DNA from 2 places in the Modestobacter sp. VKM Ac-2978 genome. Region 1 is predicted to be linked to the other one. Evidence: predicted binding sites of a transcription regulator. Region 1 holds the regulator's gene; the other holds the start of a gene.
What was found. The regulator LexA, encoded in region 1, represses DNA repair genes until DNA is damaged. The targets are predictions, from matches to a motif close to TCGAACANNTGTTCGA.
Positions count from the first base shown of each region.

Region 2: O2W53_RS03840 (HNH endonuclease signature motif containing protein) is a predicted target of LexA. The motif match lies at 5,897-5,912, and genes of this name have one in related genera.

Region 1 is NZ_JAPVBP010000005.1:63,943-71,216, forward strand. Features, by position in the region: gene hflX (GTPase HflX) at 1-911, shown strand, start outside; gene O2W53_RS13575 (phosphatase PAP2 family protein) at 1,018-1,746, shown strand; gene O2W53_RS13580 (hypothetical protein) at 1,718-2,788, shown strand; gene lexA (transcriptional repressor LexA) at 2,810-3,634, opposite strand; gene O2W53_RS13590 (LysM peptidoglycan-binding domain-containing protein) at 4,189-4,473, shown strand; gene nrdR (transcriptional regulator NrdR) at 4,810-5,421, shown strand; gene O2W53_RS13600 (vitamin B12-dependent ribonucleotide reductase) at 5,552-7,274, shown strand, end outside.
Region 2 is NZ_JAPVBP010000002.1:6,925-14,198, reverse strand. Features, by position in the region: gene O2W53_RS03870 (carboxymuconolactone decarboxylase family protein) at 1-166, shown strand, start outside; gene O2W53_RS03865 (RNA polymerase sigma-70 factor) at 163-1,032, shown strand; gene O2W53_RS03860 (helix-turn-helix transcriptional regulator) at 1,040-1,873, opposite strand; gene O2W53_RS03855 (SDR family NAD(P)-dependent oxidoreductase) at 1,974-2,669, shown strand; gene O2W53_RS03850 (SDR family oxidoreductase) at 2,756-3,583, opposite strand; gene O2W53_RS03845 (helix-turn-helix domain-containing protein) at 3,686-4,576, shown strand; gene O2W53_RS03840 (HNH endonuclease signature motif containing protein) at 4,677-5,879, opposite strand; gene O2W53_RS03835 (YciI family protein) at 6,146-6,553, shown strand; gene O2W53_RS03830 (RNA polymerase sigma factor) at 6,550-7,274, shown strand, end outside.

The sequences.
Region 1 (7,274 bases):
TGGCCCAGATGCAGTACATGCTGCCCCGGCTGCGTGGCTGGGGTGAGTCGCTGAGCCGGCAGGCCGGTGGTCGGGTCGCCGGCGGTGGCGGCATCGGCACCCGTGGTCCGGGTGAGACCAAGATCGAGACCGACCGCCGCCGGATCCGCTCCCGGGTGAGCAAGCTCCGCAAGGAGATCGCCGGGATGGCGACCGCCCGGACGACGCAGCGCAACTCCCGCGACCGCAACGCGACGCCGAGCGTGGCGATCGCCGGCTACACGAACGCCGGCAAGTCCAGCCTGCTCAACCAGCTCACCGGGGCCGGCGTGCTGGTCCAGGACGCGCTGTTCGCCACCCTGGACCCGACGGTCCGTCGCGCGCAGACGCCCGAGGGGCGCGAGTACACGATGACCGACACCGTCGGCTTCGTGCGCCACCTGCCGCACCAGCTGGTCGACGCGTTCCGCTCCACGCTGGAGGAGGTGGCCGACGCCGATCTGCTCGTGCACGTCGTCGACGGTTCCGACTCCGACCCGCTGGGCCAGATCGACGCCGTGCACACGGTGCTCAACGAGATCGACGCGTCCGCCGTCCCGGAGCTGATCGTCGTCAACAAGGTCGACGCGATGACCGAGGAGGACATGCTGGCGCTGCGCCAGGCGCTCCCCGGGGCGATGTGGGTCTCGGCCCGGACCGGCGAGGGCATCGAGGCGCTGCGCGACGTGATCGCCCAGCGGCTGCCGCACCCGCACATCGACGTCGAGGTGCTGGTGCCCTACGACCGGGGTGACCTGGTCGCCCGGGTGCACCGGGACGGCGAGGTCGTCGAGGAGGCGCACGAGGCCACCGGGACCCGGCTGACCGCGCGCGTCAACGCCGGCCTGGCCGCCCAGCTCGACGATTTCACCGCGCCGGCCACCGAGGACTGACGGAGGGCCCCGCTGCCGCTCGCACGTTCGTGCCGGGCTCCGGCAGCGGGGCGAGCGGACAGCCCGGCGGATCACGACCAGGTCACGGCCCCGGTACCGTGACGCGATGACCAGGGGAGCGGTGGACCGGACGGCGACCGCTGCCGATCGACCGGTCGCACCGGTGGTCGGGGTGGGCCGGCCGCCGTGGTGGCTGCTCGTCCTCGCCGCCCTCGTCACCGTCGCGGTCACCGTCAACCTGCTCAGCCGCGGGTGGCTGGAACGGATGGACCTGCGGGTCTCCGAGGTGACCAGTGTGTGGGCGCTGCGGGACTCGTGGGCCTACTGGCCGATCTGGGTCGTCACCCAGATCGGCGGGCGGGTGACGATCCTGGTGGTGCTGGCCGGGCTGGTCGGGTGGCTCGCCGTGCGGCAGCGGACGCTGGTGCCGCTGGTCCGGGTGGTCGTCGCGCTGGCCCTGCTCACCACCGTGGTCTACGCGTTCAAGTGGGGCACCGGTCGTACGGCCCCGGCCTTCCCCGGGTCGTTCTTCCACACGGACGGGGCCAGCTACCCCTCGGGGCACGTGGCGAACGCCGTCCTCATGTGGGGGGTGGCCCGATGGCAGGCCGTCGAGTTCGGCCTGCCCGCGGGCGTGCAGCGGGCCACCTGGCTGCTCAGCGTGCTGGGGCCGGTGGCGACGGGTGTGGCCATGGTGGCGCTGGACTTCCACTGGGTCACCGACGCGGTGGTCGGGCTCGCGGTCGGACTGCTGCTGTTGGGCGTGGTTCACGCACTGGACGCTGTCGCGATGTCACGCTGGGTTCGTGCCAGAGTCGGCCGATCCCAGGCGTAGCCGCGCCACCCGCCGCAGGACGACGGCCGGCGCCGTCCTCTGTGCGCCCGTCGGCCTGCTGGTCGCACTGCTGCCTGCCGGGTCGGCGACCGCCGACGACGGGACCGCTCCCTACGGCGAGCCGACCACCCGGTGCGAGATCACCGACCCGCGGCTCCCGGAGCTCTCCGGCCTGGCCGGCGCCGGGGAGTCGATGCTCGCGATGAACGACGGCGGCGACCGCGCCGAGGTGCTGGTGCTCGACGGAGCCTGTGCGGTGGGCGAGGTGCGCACGGCGGAGGTCGACCCGTACGACCCCGAGGACCTCGCCCTCGCCGCCGACGGGACCATCTGGCTCGCCGACATCGGGGACAACGCGCAGAGCCGGGAGACGGTGGCGCTGATCGGTCTGCGCCCCGACGGGACCACCGTGCTGACCAGGCTCACCTACCCCGACGGTCCGCACGACGCGGAGGCCCTCCTGCTCGCGCCCGACGGCACCCCGTACCTGGTGACCAAGGAGGTGTTGGGCGCCAGCTCCGTGTACCGCCCGGATGCGCCCCTCGGCGACGGAGCCACCGTGCCGATGAGCAAGGTGGCGGCGCTCGGGTTCACGTTGACCGGCACACCGGGCGGCCCGGTGGGCCGGGCCGGCCAGCTGCTGGTCACCGGTGGCGCCGTGTCGTCGGACGGCTCGCGGATCGCCTTGCGGACCTACACCGACGCCTATGTCTGGCCGTTGAGCGGCTCCGACGTCGCCGGGGCGTTGGCCGGGCCCCCGGTGCGGGTGGCGTTGCCGGAGGCCCCCCAGGGCGAGGCCATCGCCTTCGCGGCGAACGACCGGGACCTGCTCGTCGCCGGCGAGGGACTCCCTGCGGTGGTCACCCAGGTGCCGGCCACCGGTGACCTGGCGGGGACGGCCCCGGCGGAGCCAACCGAGGCCGCCGCCGGGTCGCTGGCGACCGCCGGTGGGGTCGAGCCGCTGACCGCCGGTCTCATCGCCGCGGCCGTGGCCACCGTGCTCGTGTGGGTCGGCGGCAAGCTCCGGCGGAACCCGGCCTGAGCACGGCTCCCGTGCCCGAGGTCAGACCCGGCGCAGGACGGTGACGACCCGGCCGAGGACCGTGGCGTCGTCACCCGGGATGGGCTCGTACGCGGCGTTGTGCGGCATCAGCCACACGTGCCCGTCGCGCCGCTTGTAGGTCTTCACCGTCGCCTCGCCGTCGATCATCGCGGCGACGATCTCGCCGTTCTCCGCGGTCGGCTGCTGCCGGACGACGACCCAGTCACCGTCGCAGATCGCCGCGTCGACCATCGAGTCACCCGCGACCTTCAGCATGAACAGGGTGCCCTCGCCGACCAGCTCGCGGGGGAGGGGGAAGACGTCCTCGACCGCCTGCTCGGCCAGCACCGGACCGCCGGCGGCGATCCGGCCGACCAGGGGCACGTACGTGGGTCGGGGGGCAGTGGCGTCGTCGACGCCACTGGCTGCACCGGAACCGGCCAGCGCCTCGGCCGTGGCCTCGTTCGTCGTCGCGGTGCTGTCGCCGGGGAGGCGCACGTCGAGTGCGCGCGGCCGGTTCGGATCACGGCGCAGCCAGCCCTTGCGCTGCAGCACCGACAACTGGTGGGCCACGGACGAGGCGGAGGAGAGACCGACCGCCTCACCGATCTCGCGGACCGAGGGCGGGTAGCCGCGGCGCTCGATCGAGTCACGGATGACCTCGAGCACCCGGCGCTGCCGCTGGGTCAGTCCGTCGCCGTCGGCGGCCCGGTCGGGGAACTCCCGCACCGCTGCTCCCGCCCCCGCCGCAGCCGTGGGCGCTGCGCCGTCGGCGGGTGCCGGGCTGGACGCTCCACGCCGCGAAGGGCTCTTGCCGCCGCGCGCCTTCGGGCCGTCGACCGCCATGTGTCCTCCTCGTCCGGCTGCCTCGGCAGCAGTTCCCGGTGGCGTCCTGCCGTACCGACGGCCGTGTCGCCACGGCGAGCCGGGACCGCGGACGCCGTCCTCGATCGCCTCGGAACCGTATCGCCTCAGGCCTCTCCGTTCAAACACCTGTTCGAAGAAGTCGCCGTGTCGGCGTGTTCCTGTCGGGGGTGTGCGGTAGACATCGCCCAGACGTTCCGTTCGAACGCCTGTTCGACCACCCGGTACCGCGAGACCTCTGGAGCACCCCGATGGCCAGTTCGCAGCTCGAGCTCCCCGTGGCCGCCCCGGCCTCGATGGCGGTCGTGCTCCCGTTCCCGGGGGCGCGCCAGGTGGCGCACTCGCCCGGGTCCGTGGTGCGCGGTCGGCCTGCACCCCTGCCCCGGGCGGTTCGCCCTGCGGCGGCCCTGTGGGGTCCCGGGCATCCCGACGTGCGCCCTGGTCGGCGGGTCGGCGTTGCGGGCGGGGGCGCCGCCGGCTGCGCGAGGCGCACGGGAGGGGGCGGCGGTGGGGCCGCCTCGGGTAGACAGGCGCCGTTGCGGCTGACCCGGCGCGGGCGGCGAGTGGTCGCCGGGCTGTCCATCGCCTTCGGGGTGTCCGTCGCCGCGGCGACGTTCGCCGCCGAGTCCGGCGGCCCCGGCGGCGGCCTCGAGCTGGCCGGCTCGACGACGGTCGTCGTCCAGTCCGGGGACACCCTGTGGTCGATCGCCGGCGAGATCGCGCCGGAGGAGGACCGTCGCGCGGTCGTCGACGCGCTCCTGGACGTGAACGGCCTCTCCGACGTCGACCTCGTCCCCGGTCAGGTGCTCGAGCTGCCCTGACCGGCGGCGCACCGGTGTCCACCTCGGTGCGAAGGGCCCGACCGAGGCGCCGGTGGTTGTGGCGGGAGGGGCTCCGAGGGGCGCCCGGGTCAGATGCGGAAGACGACACGCTCGCCAGGGCTTGCACACCTGTAGGGGTGGTCGTACGGTTCCACCACAACATCTAGTAGTTACAGAGCTGTAAGCCATCCACAGTCGTTCCACACGTTGTCCCCGGCGCATCCACCGGATGTCCCCGGCCCAGTCCACAGCACGGCCATCGGGTCGGGGCCCGGTCACGGTGTCACGACGCCGCGGCGAGACCCTGCGCGACACCTCGGGAAGGAGGAGATCGACATGCGTTGTCCCTTCTGCCACAACCCCGACAGCCGGGTCATCGACTCGCGGGAGACCGACGAGGGGGCGACCACCCGCCGTCGACGCTCCTGCCCGGGCTGTGGACGCCGCTTCACCACGGTGGAGGAGGCGGTCCTCGCCGTCGTCAAGCGCAGCGGCGTGAGCGAGCCCTTCGCCCGGGGCAAGGTCGTCGCCGGGGTGCGGCGGGCGTGCCAGGGGCGGCCGGTCGACGAGCACCAACTGGCCCTGCTGGCCCAGCAGGTCGAGGACGCGGTACGCGCCACCGGCTGCGCCGAGATCCCCAGCCACGAGGTCGGCCTGGCCATCCTCGGCCCGCTGCGCGATCTCGACGAGGTCGCCTACCTCCGCTTCGCCAGCGTCTACCGCAGCTTCTCCTCGGTCGCCGACTTCGAGAAGGAGATCGCCGAGCTGCGCGCCGCACCGGCCCGGAGCACTGCCCGCGCCGGTGACGCGCCACCCGTCGAGCGCGACGCGGTCGACGGCGACCAGGAGACCCCCGCGACCGGGAGCCCCGCGACCGGGACCACCACCCGCCGGCGAGCCCCCGAGCGGCCGCGACCGGCCGACACCGGCAGCGCCGCCGGCCCGTGAGAACTGTCCGACCCCTCCGCTAGACAGGTCTCGACGAGGAGACCGCACGACCCGGCTCCGGCACCCGCCGGCTTCCCCAGCCGCTCCGCCCGCACCACCGCACCAGTCCGACCCAGGGAGCCCTCGCACGATGACCGAGACAGCTGACCGCCTCACCACCAGCCGGAACCGCCGCACCGCCAAGGCCCCCAGCCGGGGGAAGGGCCTGAAGGTCAAGCGCGTGTTCACCACCGCGGGGGTGCACCCCTACGACGAGGTCGTGTGGGAGCGCCGCGACGTCGTCATGACCAACTGGCGGGACGGCTCGATCAACTTCGAGCAGCGTGGGGTCGAGTTCCCGGCCGAGTGGAGCATCAACGCCACCAACATCGTCACCACCAAGTACTTCCGGGGTGCGGTCGGCAGCTCGCAGCGCGAGACGAGCCTGCGGCAGCTCATCGACCGGGTCGTCCTGACCTACGGCGCGGCCGGCCGTGAGCACGACTACTTCGCCAGCGAGGGCGACGCCGAGGTCTTCGAGCACGAGCTGACCTGGATGCTGCTGCACCAGGTGTTCAGCTTCAACTCGCCCGTCTGGTTCAACGTGGGCACGGCCTCCCCGCAGCAGGTCAGCGCCTGCTTCATCCTGGCCGTCGACGACCAGATGGACTCGATCCTGAACTGGTACCGGGAAGAGGGCCTGATCTTCAAGGGCGGCTCGGGTGCCGGGCTGAACCTCTCCCGCATCCGCTCCTCCAAGGAGCTGCTCTCCTCCGGTGGCACCGCCTCCGGGCCGGTCTCCTTCATGCGCGGGGCCGACGCCTCCGCGGGCACGATCAAGTCCGGTGGCGCCACCCGCCGCGCGGCGAAGATGGTCGTCCTCGACATCGACCACCCCGACATCGAGGAGTTCATCGAGACCAAGGCGCGCGAGGAGGACAAGATCCGCGCGCTGCGGGACGCCGGGTACGACATGGACCTGGGCGGCAAGGACATCACCAGCGTCCAGTACCAGAACGCCAACAACTCCGTCCGGGTCAACGACGAGTTCATGCGCGCGGTCGAGGAGGGCACCGACTTCGGGCTGCGGGCCCGCGGCGACGGCTCGGTGATCGAGACCGTCGACGCCCGTGAGCTGTTCGGCAAGGTCACCAAGGCGGCCTGGGAGTGCGCCGACCCGGGCATCCAGTACGACGACACCATCAACGACTGGCACACCAACCCCGAGACGGGGCGGATCAACGCCTCGAACCCCTGCTCGGAGTACATGAGCCTGGACAACAGCTCGTGCAACCTGGCGTCGCTGAACCTCATGAAGTTCCTCAAGGACGACGGCACCTTCGACTCCAAGAACTTCGTCAAGGCCGTCGAGCTGATCATCACCGCGATGGACATCTCGATCTGCTTCGCCGACTTCCCGACCGACCCGATCGGCGAGACCACCCGGGCCTACCGCCAGCTGGGCATCGGGTACGCCAACCTCGGCGCGATGCTCATGGCCACCGGCCACGCCTACGACTCCCGCGGCGGGCAGTCCCTGGCCGCCGCCATCACCTCGCTGATGACCGGCACCGCCTACCGTCGCTCGGCCGAGCTGGCCGGGGTCGTCGGTGCCTACGACGGCTACGCCCGCAACGCCGACGCCCACGCCCGGGTCATGCGCAAGCACGCTGCCGCCAACGACGCGATCCGCCCGGTCGGCGCCGACGACGCCGACGTGCTCAAGGCCGCGACCGCTGAGTGGCAGGAGTGCCTGGCGATCGGCACCGAGAACGGCTGGCGCAACGCGCAGGCCTCCGTGCTGGCCCCCACCGGCACGATCGGCTTCATGATGGACTGCGACACGACCGGCATCGAGCCGGACTTCTCGCTGG
Region 2 (7,274 bases), on a different contig from region 1:
CGAGCTCGGGGCGCCCGCGCTGGTGGAACTGACTGCCAGGATCGGCGCGATGAACCTCACCGCCCGGGCCAACGTCGCGCTCGGCATCCGGTCCGCGGAGTTCTCGGCGTCCTGCGGCCTGCCGCCGCTGGCTGCCCCGTCGCGGACGGACGCCGCCTCGGCATGACCGACGACCCGTTCCTGGCCCACCGCAGCCTGCTGTTCACCGTCGCCTACGAGATGCTCGGCTCGGCCGCCGACGCCGACGACGTCGTGCAGGAGACGTGGCTGCGGTGGGCCGAGGCGGACCGCGCGGAGGTGCGTGACCCGCGGGCGTACCTGGTCCGGGTCGTCACCCGGCAGTCGCTGAACCGGCTGCGCACCGTGTCCCGCCGCCGGGAGGACTACGTCGGCGAGTGGCTGCCCGAGCCGCTGCTGACCAGCCCGGACGTCGCCGAGGACGTCGAGCTCGCGGAGAGCGTCTCGCTGGCGATGCTGACCGTGCTGGAGACGCTGGGGCCGACCGAGCGTGCGGTGCTGGTGCTGCACGAGGTCTTCGACGTGCCGTACGAGGAGATCGCCGAGGCGGTGGGCAAGTCGGGCGCCGCCGTCCGGCAGATCGCGCACCGGGCGCGGGAGCACGTGGCCGCCCGCCGTCCGCGGATGGTGGTCGACCCGGCCGAGCAGCAGCTGGTGGTGGACCGGTTCCTGGCCGCACTCACCGGCGGCGACGTGCAGGCGCTGCTGGACGTGCTGGCGCCGGACGTCGTGGTGGTCGCGGACGGCGGCGGCCTGGCGCCCGCTGCCCGGCGCCCGTTCGCCGGCCGGGAGCGGGTGGCCGGGGCGCTGTCCCGGTTCGCCGAGTTCGCGCCCGGGGTGCTGATCACCACGCCGCTGATCAACGGCGGGGTCGCCGCCCGGATCGACCCGGGCGGCGAGTTCGACACGGCGATCACCTTCGTCGTGGCGGACGGCCGGATCTCCCGGATGTACGCGGTGCGCAACCCGCACAAGCTGGGCCGGCTCGACGAGGTGGCCGAGCTCCGGCGCTGACCGGCCGTCAGGCGGACGGTCCGACGACCTCCGCCAACCCGAGGGTGCGGATCAGGTCGAACCGGGAGGCGTCCTCGGTGCCCGGCTCGGCGGTGTAGGTGACGATGCGCAGGTCGGTGCCGATCACGGTGAGGACGTCGCAGTCGACCGTCACCCGGCCGACGCGCGGGTGCACGAAGGTCTTCGCCTGGAACCTGTGCTCGACCACCGTGCCCTCGGCCCACAGCTGCGCGAAGCGCGCGTCGGGCTGCAGCTCGGCGAGCAGCGCCCGCACGGACGGGTCGTCCGGGTAGCGGATCTGGGCACTGCGCAGGTCGGAGACGAGGGCCCGCTGGTGACGTTCCAGGTCACCGTCGCTCCACACGACCTGCGGGGCCCGGCCGGCGAACTCCGCGGCGACCAGGTTGAGGCCGGCCGGCATGTCCCCCAGCAGGGCGCGCCACGCCGCGTTGGCGGTCAGCAGGGTCCAGTGCGCCGTCCAGACCCCGATGGCGACGTCCGGGAGCCGGGCGAGCAGCCGCTGCACGCTGGCCGGAATGTGCGTGGGGACGGCGCTGGGCAGCGGCGCGGGCAGGCCGGCGGCGAGGTACAGCTGGTCGCGCTCGAGGTCGGACAGCTGCAGCACCCGGGCGAGCGAGGCGACGACCTGCGCCGAGGGGCGGTCGGCGCGGCCCTGCTCCAGCCGGACGAGGTAGTCGACCGAGACGCCGGCCAGCAGGGCGACCTCCTCCCGGCGCAGCCCCTTGGTGCGGCGCTGCCCGGTGGGGAACCCGACCGCGGCCGGCTGGAGGCGTTCCCGCCATGCGCGCAGCAGCGCCGCGAAGTCCCCTCGGTCGGTCATGGGCTCATCGTCGTCCACTGCGGCCGGGATGGGTGGTACTGCCAGTCATACGGTCGGACGGCACCAGTCGACGTCCTCCGGACGGGCGCACGGTGGGTGCATGACGACGACATTGATCACTGGCGGCAACAAGAGCCTGGGCTTCGAGGCGGCCCGGCGGCTGAAGGAGCAGGGGCACCGAGTGGTCATCGGCGCCCGCGACGCGGAGCGCGGTCAGCGCGCGGCCGAGGAGCTGGGCGTGGAGTGGGTGCGCATCGACGTGACCTCCGACGAGTCGGTGGCCTCGGCGGCGAAGGAGGTGCGCGAGCGCTTCGGCGGGCTGGACGTGCTGGTCAACAACGCCGGCGTCTCCGGGCCGATCGGCGCGGTCGACGAGTACACCGCCGCGGACCTGATGGCGGTGCTCGACACCAACACCGGTGGGCTCGTCCGGACGACGCACGCCTTCCTGCCGCTGCTGCGCGAGTCGGCGGCCCCGGTGATCGTGAACGTGACCAGCGGGCTCGGCTCGTTCGCCGTGCGCTCGGACGAGTCCCGGATCGAGCACTCGGTCCCCTCGCTCGGCTACTCGGCCAGCAAGGCGGCGGTCAACATGCTCACCTCGGTCTACGCCCAGTTCCTCCCGGAGCTGCGGATCAACGTCGTGGACCCGGGCTACACGGCGACGGACTTCAACGGCCACGCCGGCCCGCAGACCGTCACCGAGGGCACGGACGCGATCGTCGCGATGGCGTCGATCGGCGCGGACGGCCCGACCGGCACCTTCACCGACCGGCACGGCGCCGTCGCCTGGTGACCCGCGCCCGGGCCCGGGCCGTTCCCCGGCCGGCCCGGGCGGCGCGGGGCGCCCTCCGCTGGGGAGCCTCGCGCCGACCGTTCCGGTCACGAGTCGGTGGCGGCGGCGGTGGCCCGCTGCGCGCGGACGGCGTCCAGCCGGGCCTCGAGTGCCGCGGTCATCCCGACCCACGAGTCGCTGCCGAGCACGAGGCGGAGCGGGGCGGGGTCCCGGTCCACGCTGTCGATCATCGCGGCGGCCATCCGGGCCGGGTCCCCGATGACGCCGGGTGGCCCGCCGTCCCGGAAGGTGCGGACCGCCGCGGCTGGCGAGACGTCGTAGGCGTCGAGCGGGTCGGCGAAGCGCAGCCCGCCGTGCCCGAAGTCGGTGCGGGCACCTCCAGGCTCGACGATGGTGACGCCGATGCCGAACGGCGCCACCTCGGGGGCCAGCGCCTCGCAGAAGCCCTCGATGCCCCACTTCGAGGCGTTGTACAGCGAGGAGCCCGGCCACGCGGCCTGGCCGGCCATCGACGACAGCTGGAGGACCCGCCCGCCGCCGGCGGCACGCAGGTGCGGGAGCGCGGCGCGGATCAGCTGGATGGAGCCGAGCAGGTTGGTGTCGAGCTGGTGGCGGACCTGGTCGTCGCTGAGCTCCTCGGCGGCGCCGAACAGTCCGTAGCCGGCGTTGCTCACGACGACGTCCAGCCGGCCGAAGTGCGCCTGTGCGGCGTCCACCACCGACCGGATGCGGTCGGTCTCGGTGAGGTCCAGGCGGTGGACGGCGAAGGTGTCGGGATGGGTGTCGACGAGGTCGGCGACGGCGTCCGGCCGTCGGACGGTGCCGGCGACGCGGTCGCCGCGGGCGAGCAGCCGTTCGGTGAGCTGACGGCCGAAGCCGCTGCTCACCCCGGTGATGAGCCAGGTTCGTGTCATGCGCCCAGCGTCGGGAGGCGGTGCGCCGGCAACCAGGCCCCCGGTGAGGGGGGTGCCGGCAGGGACAGCCAGGTGGGTGGCGCGGCGACCTACCGTTCGGGCGTGGCGGAGAACCTGATCGGTGAGTACCTGCGTGCCCGGCGAGAGCAGGTACGCCCAGAGGACGTCGGGGTCGTGGTGACCAACCACCGCCGCGTGCCCGGGCTGCGCCGTGACGAACTGGCGATGCTGGCCGGGGTGAGCACCGAGTACTACACACGCTTGGAGCAGGGGCGTGACCGGCACCCGTCGGCGCAGGTGCTCGACGCGGTGGCGCGGGCGCTGGGCCTGGACGGCGCGTCGACCGCGCACCTGCACGACCTGGCGGACCCGGCACCCCGCCGCCGGCGCGCGCAGCGCCGTGCCGAGCGGGTGCGACCGAGCGTCACCCAGCTCATCGCGTCGTGGGACCACACGCCCGCCTTCGTGCAGGGCCGCCACCTCGACGTGCTGGCGGCCAACCGGTTGGCCGTGGCGCTGACGCCGCTGTTCACCCCGGGCACCAACCTGTTGCGGACCGTTCTCCTGGAGCCGGGCAGGTTCGGCTCCCCGGCCGAGCTGGAGGCGACCGCCGTCGACCTGGTCGCCGTGCTGCGGAGCGCAGCCGGCCCGGACGTCGACGATCCGCGGCTGGCCGAGCTGGTCGGCGAGCTGTCGGTGCGCAGCGACCTGTTCCGGCGGCTGTGGGCCCGCCACGACGTACGCCGGCACCCCGGCGGGGGCGTGTACCGGATGCAGCACCCGCAGGTCGGTGACCTGGAGCTGCGCTACGACAAGTTCTCCGTCGCAGACGCCGAGGACCAGGTGCTGGTGGTCTACCAGGCAGAGCCGGGTTCCCGCTCGGCCGAGTCACTGGCCCTGCTCTCCACGATCGCCGGGGCTGCTGCGGCCGATCCTCAGGCAGCGCACCGTGGTGGCCAGGCGCTCGACCCGACGACCGCGCACTCCGTGTAGCAGCCGGGACATCGCTCGGTGCTGCCGAGACCCGAGCGGCATGCCGGGACCCGGGCGGCATGCCGGGGCCCGGGCGCGACTGAGCACCGGGCCGGGCAGTTCAGTGCAGGAGCGGTCCGATCAGGATCTCGGTGCCGTCGGGTCGCCAGGTACGCCATCGCCCGCCGGGATCTCGTTCGACCCGGAACCCGTGATGGACCTTGGTGTGGTGGCGTTCGCACAACAGCGCTGAGTTCTGCAGCGAGGTCTCGCCGCCGTGCAGCCAGTGGACCAGGTGGTGGACGTCGCACCACCAGCTCGGGGCGCCGCAACCGGCGAACACACAGGACTTGTCCCGCCGCTCGACCGCCTTGCGCAGCCCGGGGGTGACCACCCGGTGGTCTCTCCCCAGGTCCAGCGGGACCCCGTCGGAGCCCATCACGATCCGGGAGATGCTGCCGTCACAGGCCAGGTAGCGGGCCCGGGCGGCGGAGATCGTCGCCCCGAAGCCCAGCTCCGCCGCACCCGCGCCGGTCGCGGGGTCGACCAGGTCGTCGAGGTCGATGCCGACCACCACGTGCGGCTTCACGGTGCGCAGGATCGGCAGGCTGCCCGAGGCCAGCTGGTTGTCGCACAGCTGCACGAGCGCGTCGGCGTTCTGCTGAGCTCGGGTCCGCTCATCGCCCTGGGGGCGGTCGGCCTGCACGATCGACTCGATCGCCGCCTGCACCTTCTCCCCACCAACAGCGTCCAGGTCGAACCGGCCGGTGACGCTGCCATCGGCGTGCTTGGCGATCGTCAGCCGCCGCCCCTCCGTCGGGTCCGGCTCCGGGCCGTCGGGGTCCAGCGCGTCCTCGAAGGCCTGCACCGCGGCCACCAGCGACTGGTGCGGCGACTCGGCCGCCACCTGCGCCCACACCCGATCGAACGCGCCCAGGTCGACGTCCTGCTCGGCAGCCCGGGCCCGCTCACGCTCCCCCACCGCAGCAGCGACCACGTCCATCTGCGCCGCCGTCACCGACCCCTCAGCGAAACCAGCGGCCAGCGCCGGGAAGTGCTCCAACGCCCGACCCGACCGCAGGACCCGCGACGCCTCGGCCGGGGCCAGCCGCACGTGCCCGATCAGCCACGACCGCATCGACTTCAACCCGTCGCGCTCCGCGGCCTGCGTGGTCTCCGCGCGCCGGACCGTGCGGGTCAACTCCGCCGAGGCGCGATTGACCAGCTGCACCAGCATCGCCGTCCGGTCCAGCACCTGACCGTCCGTGAACGAGTGCAGATCGTCCGACGCGAGGGCATCGAGAGCCGACATCAACTCGCTCACGACACCTCCTGCAGCATTCGAACGTGTGTACGAATACTACCGCGGACGAGAATGCCGCTCAACCCGAATCCCCAGGTCAGACGCTTGTCCACAGATGTCCGAGGCACCTTGACAAGCCGCGAGAAAGCAGTGCCCAGCTGCCCGATGAGCGGCCGACGGCAAGAGCGCCGCCATTGAGCGACGTCCGATGTCGAGAACGCGCGACCGGTTCCGTCTCCCGGGTGTCCGCGGCCACGATGGCCGCACCACCAGCGAGGAGAACCACGATGGCCAAGTACCTGCTGCTCAAGCACTACCGCGGCGCCCCGGCTGCGGTGAACGACGTCCCGATGGACCAGTGGACCCCCGACGAGGTCTCCGCCCACATCCAGTACATGGAGGACTTCGCGGCGAAGCTCGAGGAGACCGGCGAGTTCGTCGACGGTCAGGCACTGGCCCCCGAGGGGTCGTGGGTCCGGTACGACGGCGAGGGCCGCCCGCCGGTGACCGACGGGCCGTTCGCGGAGACGAAGGACCTCATCGCCGGCTGGATGGTCATCGACGTCGACAGCCACCAGCGCGCCGTCGAGCTGGCAGGCGAGCTGTCGGCCGCGCCAGGTGCGGGCGGCCGGCCGATCCACGAGTGGCTCGAGCTGCGCCCGTTCCTGGGCGCGCCCCCCACCATCACCGAGTGACCCCACCGGTGGACGACGTCCTGGTGCGCAGCCTGGTGCCGGGCGTGCTCGGCGTCCTCGTCCGTCGCGGAGCCGACTTCGCGGCGGCCGAGGACGCCGTCCAGGAGGCGCTGATCGAGGCGGTCCGCAGCTGGCCGGCCGCCCCACCGCGGGACCCGACGGGCTGGCTGGTCACCGTGGCCTGGCGCCGGTTCCTCGACGCGACCCGGGCGGAGACCACCCGCCGTCGCCGGGAGGAGACCGTCGCCGACGAGCCGCCGTCCGGGCCGGTGCCCTCGGCGGACGACACGCTGCAGCTGTACTTCCTCTGCGCCCACCCGGCGTTGACGCCCGCGTCGGCGGTGGCGCTCACGCTGCGCGCCGTGGGCGGGCTGACCACGCGGCAGATCGCCGCGGCCTACCTGGTGCCCGAGGCGACGATGGCGCAGCGGATCAGCCGGGCCAAGCGCACCGTGTCCGACGTCCACTTCAACGAGCCCGGCGACGTCGCCACCGTGCTGCGCGTGCTGTACCTGGTGTTCAACGAGGGCTACTCCGGGGATGTCGACCTGGCTGCGGAGGCGATCCGGCTCACCCGGCAGCTCGCGGCCTCCGTCGACCACCCGGAGGTGGCGGGGCTGCTCGCCCTGATGCTGCTCCACCACGCGCGGCGGGCCGCCCGGACCGCGCCCGACGGCAGCCTGGTGCCGCTCGCCGAGCAGGACCGCGACCGGTGGGACAT